Regions from separate parts of the Microbacterium aurantiacum genome, predicted to be linked through region 1. Evidence: riboswitches for the same ligand, from Rfam matches in the RefSeq annotation. Region 1 holds a riboswitch; the other holds the start of a gene.

What was found. Region 1 has a riboswitch for thiamine pyrophosphate ahead of KZC50_RS05855 (ECF transporter S component). Riboswitches for the same ligand answer to the same signal wherever they lie in the genome.
Region 2: linked by a shared signal. The riboswitch ahead of thiM (hydroxyethylthiazole kinase) and the one ahead of KZC50_RS05855 (ECF transporter S component) in region 1 are both predicted to bind thiamine pyrophosphate.

Annotation. Positions count from the first base shown of each region.
Region 1 is NZ_JAHWXH010000001.1:1,237,949-1,241,345, forward strand. Features, by position in the region: gene KZC50_RS05845 (J domain-containing protein) at 1-416, shown strand, start outside; gene KZC50_RS05850 (D-alanyl-D-alanine carboxypeptidase family protein) at 458-1,870, opposite strand; TPP riboswitch at 1,909-2,018, shown strand; gene KZC50_RS05855 (ECF transporter S component) at 2,011-2,646, shown strand; gene KZC50_RS05860 (ABC transporter ATP-binding protein) at 2,658-3,397, shown strand, end outside.
Region 2 is NZ_JAHWXH010000001.1:238,261-241,657, reverse strand. Features, by position in the region: gene KZC50_RS01065 (hypothetical protein) at 1-519, shown strand, start outside; gene KZC50_RS01060 (DUF6328 family protein) at 808-1,320, shown strand; gene KZC50_RS01055 (hypothetical protein) at 1,433-1,612, opposite strand; TPP riboswitch at 2,056-2,147, shown strand; gene thiM (hydroxyethylthiazole kinase) at 2,139-2,993, shown strand; gene thiE (thiamine phosphate synthase) at 2,990-3,397, shown strand, end outside.

The DNA of each region.
Region 1 (3,397 bases):
TGGCCGAGGGGCGCGACGCCGGATCCGACGACAAGATCGACCACATCGTGCTGGGCCCGAGCGGCCTCTACGGGGTGCTGTCGGAGGACTTCGGCGGACCGGTCGGTGTCCGTCGCGGCGAGATCGTGGGCGACGGCGTGGTGGGCACGCCGATCGCGGACCTCGTCGCGCGCGTGCGCGGCATGGGCCGTGCGGCGGGGGTGCGCTTCCGCGGCGCGATCGTGGTGCTTCCCGACGACGACCTCGACCAGGCGATCACCGAGCTCGGGAAGGTGCGCGGCGTGCCCGTCGCGGTCGTCGCACGCAGCGCCCTGTCGACGATCCTCCGCCGCGGGCTCACGGGCGCGCGCGCCATGGGCGGCAACGAGGTCTTCGACGCCCGCACGCGACTGCAGCAGCGCGTCCGCTTCGCCTGAGGTCCGCGCCGACTCGGCCGCCCGCCTGAGCCGCGTGAGGATCAGTCGTCGAGGCCGAAGAGCTCGAGTGGGTGGGTGAGTCGCCACCAGACGCTCGGGGGCTCGATGTCTTCGGCCAGCCGCAGGTCGACGAGGTCGTCGTCGAGCGGACCGTCGACCGAGAGTGCTCCGACGACGTCGCCGGCCGTGCGGGCATCGCCGAGGTCGTACCTGATCGACACCGTTCCGGCCCCGCCGTTCCAGAGGACGACGGCCGCGTCGCTCGCCGTGACGATCGAGACCTCCTCTCCCCACTCCGTGCGGACGAGCCCCGCGACGGTGTCGGCGGTGACGGACGGCCGAGGCTGCAGCTCCTGCTCCAGCTGCGCGTAGAGCGCGCGCGACGCGTCGACCCGTGCGGCGTCGTCGGGCTGACCGAGGACCGCGGCGTACAGCCGGACGGTGGTCTCGCCGGCGGCGACGTCCTTCGCCGAGAGGACGTTCCACGCGTCGAGGGTGCCGGTCTTGATGCCGACCACACCGGGGTCGGCGAGGAGTCCGTTGGTGTTCTCCACCCGGCCGGCGCCCGGGAGCTCGATGGCCTGCTTCGCGACGATCTCGGCGACCACCGGGTTCTCCATCGCCTTTTTCGCCAGCGGGATGAGCGCCTCGGCGGTGGCGGTGTTCCCCAGGTCCATGCCCGTCGGCTCGACGACGGTGACGCCGGGGATGCCGTGGGTGGCCAGCCACGACCGTGCCGCCGAGGCGAACACCTGGTCCGAGGGCCAGATCGTGGATGCGAGGCGCTCGGCGTAATTGTTCGCCGACCCCACGAGGATCCCCTCGAGCATCTGGTACTGCGTGAGTGCGCCGTCGATCGGCACGTCCAGGGCGGACTCCCCGCGAGCGCGGTAGTCCCAGTACTCGAGCATGTCCGCGTAACGGAACCGGTACTCCGGGCCCTGCTCGCCCGGGGCGAGGGGCAGCTCGTCGAGGATCATCAGCGCCGTGACGACCTTGGTGATGCTGGCGATGGATGCCGGATCCAGCGACGACGCGAGCGTCCCGTCGATGCCCTCGACCGCGATCGCCGCCGATCCCGCGCCGGGCCACGCCGGAGCCGCAGCGACCGAGGCGATCGGCTCGACCTGCACGGGGGCCACCTCCGGTGCCACGGCGTGCAGCGGCCAGAGGAGGGTGGTGGCCGCATACGCGCCGGCGAGCGCGGCGAACACCCCGACCGGTATGAGCACCCCCGGTCGCAGGATCGAGCGGCGCGGGGCGTCGGCGAGCAGGTCGGGTTCGACCGGGACGAAGGGAGCGGATGCCGTGGCGAAGTCGGTCCGGGTCGACGCGCCCGTGACCCGCTCCGGGTCGACCCACGCCAGCGCCCCCGTCGGGGTCGGACCCGTCGTCGACGCGACGGTCTCGCGACGCGCGCGACGCGTCGTCGCCGGGGCTTCGTCCACGCTCACCCGGCCAAGATACCGCGCCCGGGCGCCGCTATACTCGAGCTCACAACCACGGGAGTCCGGTGAGCCGGGCTGAGAGGAAGCGATCCACGCTTCGACCGTCGAACCTGATCCGGATCATGCCGGCGCAGGGAGGAGCATCGATGTCTGCATCCACGTCCACGTCCGTCCCCACCTCGACGCCGCCGCGGACGCACCGCTGGCGCGTCGTCGACATCGTCGTCGCCAGCGTCCTCGGCGTCGCGTGCGGACTCGTCTTCCTGCTGTGGAACGTCGCCTACCGGGGCCCGAGCGCGTTCCTCGAGCCGCTCCTGCCGGGCCTGCAGGGGCTCCTCGACGGTCCGTGGCTCTTCGCGGGCGTCCTCGGCGCCCTCATCATCCGCAAGCCCGGCGCCGCCGTGTACACCGAACTCGTCGCGGCGGCCGTGTCGGCGCTCACGCTGGTCGGCAACACGTGGGGGGCGTTCCTCACCCTCGAGGCGGGACTCATCCAGGGTCTCGGTGCCGAGCTCGTCTTCCTCGCCTTCTTCTACCGTCGCTGGTCGCTGCCCGTCGCCGTGCTCGCGGGCATCGGTGCGGCGCTCCTCGGCGGGGTGAACAACCTTCTGCTCTGGTACGCCGGCGCCGACATCACCTTCGTCGTCGTCTACCTCATCAGCACGATGACCTCGGGCGCGGTGATCGCCGGTGCGCTGTCGTGGGCGATCGCGCGCGGCCTCGCGGCCACCGGCGCCCTCGACCGGTTCGCGTCGGGTCGCGCGCACCGCACCCGCGTCTGAGCGTGTCGCGGATGCCGGGCACCGCGGCCGCGGTGCGGGTGCGCGGATGGGGCTGGCGGCACGCGTCGCGACGCGCCTGGGCGGTGCGTGGCCTCGACCTGCGGATCGAGCCGGGGGAGCGGGTCCTCCTCCTCGGCGCATCCGGGGCCGGGAAGTCCACGCTCCTCCAGGGGCTTGCGGGCGTGCTCGGCGGCGCGGAGGAGGGCGAGTCCGAGGGGGAGCTGCTCCTCGACGACGTTCCCGCGGAAGCCGCGCGCGGGCGCGCGGGCCTCCTCCTGCAGGATCCCGATGCGCAGGTGATCCTCGCCCGGGTCGGCGACGACATCGCGTTCGGCTGCGAGAACCTCGGCATCCCGCACGACGAGATCTGGCCGCGCGTGCACGCCGCCCGCGAGGCGGTCGGGCTCGACGTGCCGCTGGACCGCCCGACGAAGGAGCTCTCCGGCGGGCAGAAGCAGCGGATGGCGCTCGCCGGCGTCCTCGCGATGCGGCCGGGGCTGATCCTGCTCGACGAGCCCACCGCCAACCTCGACCCGCACGGTGTCGCCGAGGTGCGCGCCGCCGTCGGCGGCCTTCTCGACGCCCATCCGGCGACCCTCGTGGTCGTCGAGCATCGCGTGGAGGTGTGGCTTCCGCTGGTCACGCGGGTGATCGTCCTGGGCGCGGGTGGTGAGGGCGTGATCGCCGACGGGACGCCGGATGAGGTGCTGGGCGCGCAGCGCGCACGGTTGACGGATGCCGGGGTCTGGGT
Region 2 (3,397 bases), 1.0 Mb from region 1:
TACCGTGCGGCATCCTCGTCCGTCCACACCGACACCCTCCAAACCAGCGCGACCGGCGGCGGTTTCATCCGCAACCTCACCTTCGCCGACAGCGTCTTCTTCCACTCCAGCTCGCAGACTCTGCAGTTCGAGTACGCAGAGAATGTCAGCTTCACGGGCACGGCTCTCATCGGAGGCTTGCGCGGTGCGGGCCGCTACCCGTTCGGAGGCGACCGCTTCGTCCCCACGGCGGAGAACACCCTGTGGGGAGGTCGCGCGGAGCAGCCGCACGCCGCGAACAACGTCCTGCTCGATCGCACGATCGTGATGGGCGCGATCAGCGAGTACTGGCAGATCGTGCAGGCGACCGCCGTGACGCTGTCTCGCCCCACAGGAGCGATGCCCGCCGAGGCGGACGTGCGGGTGGACGAGCAGTTCGCGACCCGGGATCAGGCCCTGGACCCCGAGTGGCTCGAGCAGCACTGCCCTCTGCCGACCCCCTCGCGACTCTCGGCGGTCTGGTCAGCTCTCGTGGCGTGACAACCTGCGCTCCGACGCAACGCCGGCGGTCGCCCAGTCATCCATTTCGGCCTGCCGGTGTGCGTCCGCCTCGCCACGAAGCGACACGCGCCTCGCGGCGAGAACTGCGATCGCTCCAGCGACGACGATGGCGACGAGCGTGCGAAGCAGGAGATGCATGGGGGAGGACCTTCCGGCGCGAACATCCGCTCCCAGGCTAGTCGCTCGTCGCTCGTGGAGGCCGCAATCGGACACATCCGACCCGCTGCCGACTGACAACCCTCGCCGCACGTGGCTAGGATCGCGGCCATGAGCGAGCGGAGCGACGACGTCTCGCCCGACGGACGCGACGAATCGGCGAACGAGCGGGCCGACCGCAACTGGAACGAGATCCTGCAAGAACTGCGGGTGACGCAGACCGGAACCCAGCTGATCAGCGGTTTCCTCCTCGCCGTGGCGTTCCAGTCCCGGTTCGAAGACCTCGACTCGTACCAGCTCGGGCTGTACCTGACGCTGGTGGCGCTGGCGGCGGCCGCGACCTTCCTGGGGCTCGTGCCGGTGGTGCTGCACCGGTCTCGGTTCCGGCGGCATCAGAAGGGCGACGTCGTTCAGATCGCCCACGGGTACCTCATCGCCAACACGGTGGTGGTGAGTCTGCTGGTGGCCGGGGTCTCCAGCCTGATCTTCGACTTCACTCTGTCGCGGGTCGCCGGCTTCGTCGCGTTGGGCCTCGGCGTCGGCGCCGGAGTCGCCCTATGGGCCGTGACCCGGCCGGGTCCGCGGGCGTCGGGGCCGCGGTCGTCGGCGTCGGCGTCGGCGTGACCGCCGTGGCGTGAAAAGCCGGGGAGAAACCGGCCTCTTCGGCGCCGAAACCCGCGTGCGGTGACCGAATCGCCCCGCGCTTTCACCGCGGGCCGCGTCCCCTCGCCGGCTTTCAGCCTCCGAATCCACCGGTGTTGCCGTGGCGGCGCTGGTCGGTGGCGGGGTCGTGCTGCGGCGGCGGCGTGCCGGGCTCGGCGCCGCCGGACCGACGCGTGTCGTAGGTCTCGGTCGCCGGCCAAAAGAACTGCCGGACCCGGGCGAACACCGACGGGCGGCGCGGATCAGAGGACATGCGGCGAGAGTAGCCCGGGGCGGAGCGGAGGGCCAGGGTGGGTTCGTCCGGATGGCGTCGCGGGCGGACGGCGTCGCGACCGGACGCGGCCGCAGGCGGGACGGCGTCGCGACCCACTGGTCGAAAACGCGGCGTGGACGGGCTTATCGCGGCGTGGGACGGACCGCGGGGCCGGGTTCGCCACGCGTTCGTGACCGGATCCGCCGGGACCGACCCCGACGCCGCCCGGCGTGGGCGCGGCCGGCGTCGCCGTCGGATTCGGCGGGCGCGGCTGGTCGTCGCCGATGGTTTCCGCCGATCGGCGTCAAACGCCGGGGATAAACCGGCCCTCTCGGGTGCGAAACCCCGCCCGAACGACCGAATCTCCCGCGTTCTTCACCGCGCGCGCCGATGACCCGACCGGCCGACCCCCGGCATCCGGAGGATCGGTAGGGTGGAGCGCAACACGTGACACGGGGTGCCCCATGGGGCTGAGATGACACCCGTCGAACCTGATCTAGTTCGTACTAGCGAAGGGATGTCGCGCATGACGCGCACGCCACAGCACCTGCTCGAGTTCTCCGTCGATGCGTTGCAGGAGGTGCGGAGATCCGCGCCCCTCGTGCACTGCATCACCAACAGCGTGGTGGTGAACTTCACCGCGAATGCACTGCTCGCCCTCGGGGCGTCGGCCGCGATGGTCGACATCCCCGACGAGGCGGGGCCCTTCGCGGCCATCGCCTCCGGGCTGCTCGTGAACCTCGGGACCCCCACCGCCGAGCAGCGAACCGCGATGCGCGAGTCGGTGGCGTCGGCGACGGATGCCGGGACCCCGTGGGTCCTGGATCCGGTCGCTGTCGGCGCACTTCCGGTCCGGACCCCGCTCGGGTTCGAGCTGCGGGATGCCGGGCCGACGATCATCCGGGGGAATGCGTCCGAGATCATCGCTGTCGGCGGTGCCGGTGCGGGCGGACGCGGTGTCGACGCCGCCGACGACCTCGCCGCCGCCGAGCCGCACGCTCGGGCTCTCGCCCTCCGGACCGGCGGCATCGTCGCGGTCTCGGGGCCGGTCGACCTCGTGACCGACGGGCGGGAGAGCGTCCGGATCTCCAACGGGACCCCGCTCCTGACCCAGGTCACCGGCGGCGGCTGCGCGCTCGGCGCGGTCATGGCGGCTTTCGCTGCCGTGGACGACGACCGCCTCGCCACCACCGTCGCCGCGATCACGGTGTACACGGTCGCCGCGCAGCGCGCCGCGGCCCGGGCGAGCGGTCCCGGTAGCTTCGCGGTGGGATTCCTCGACGCGCTCGCCGAGATCGACGGCGACGCGCTGCGGCGCACGGCGGTCCTTGCGACGGACGCGGCGACGGACGCGACGGACGCGACGGACGCGGCGTCATGACCCGCCTCGACCTCTCGCTCTACCTTGTGACCGACACGCGGCAGGCGACGGATGCCGGGCACGACCTCGTCGACCTCGCCGTCGCCGCCGCGCGAGGCGGTGTCACCGCGGTCCAGGTGCGGGAGAAGGATGCCGCGGCGGCGGGGTTCCTCGACACCGTCGTCCGTCTCGCCGAGGCATTGCCCGACGAGGTCGCGCTGCTCGTCAACGACCGCGTCGACGTGTATCTCGCCGCGCGCCGGGCGTTCCCGCGCGGGTTCGCCGACCGCGCCCACGGCGTGCACGTCGGACAGTCCGATCTCCCCGCGCCGGTCGTCCGCGAGCTCATCGGCGCCGACGCCGTGCTCGGACTCAGCGCCGCGACTCCGGCACAGCTCGCCGAGGCTGCCTCCAGCCCGGCGCGC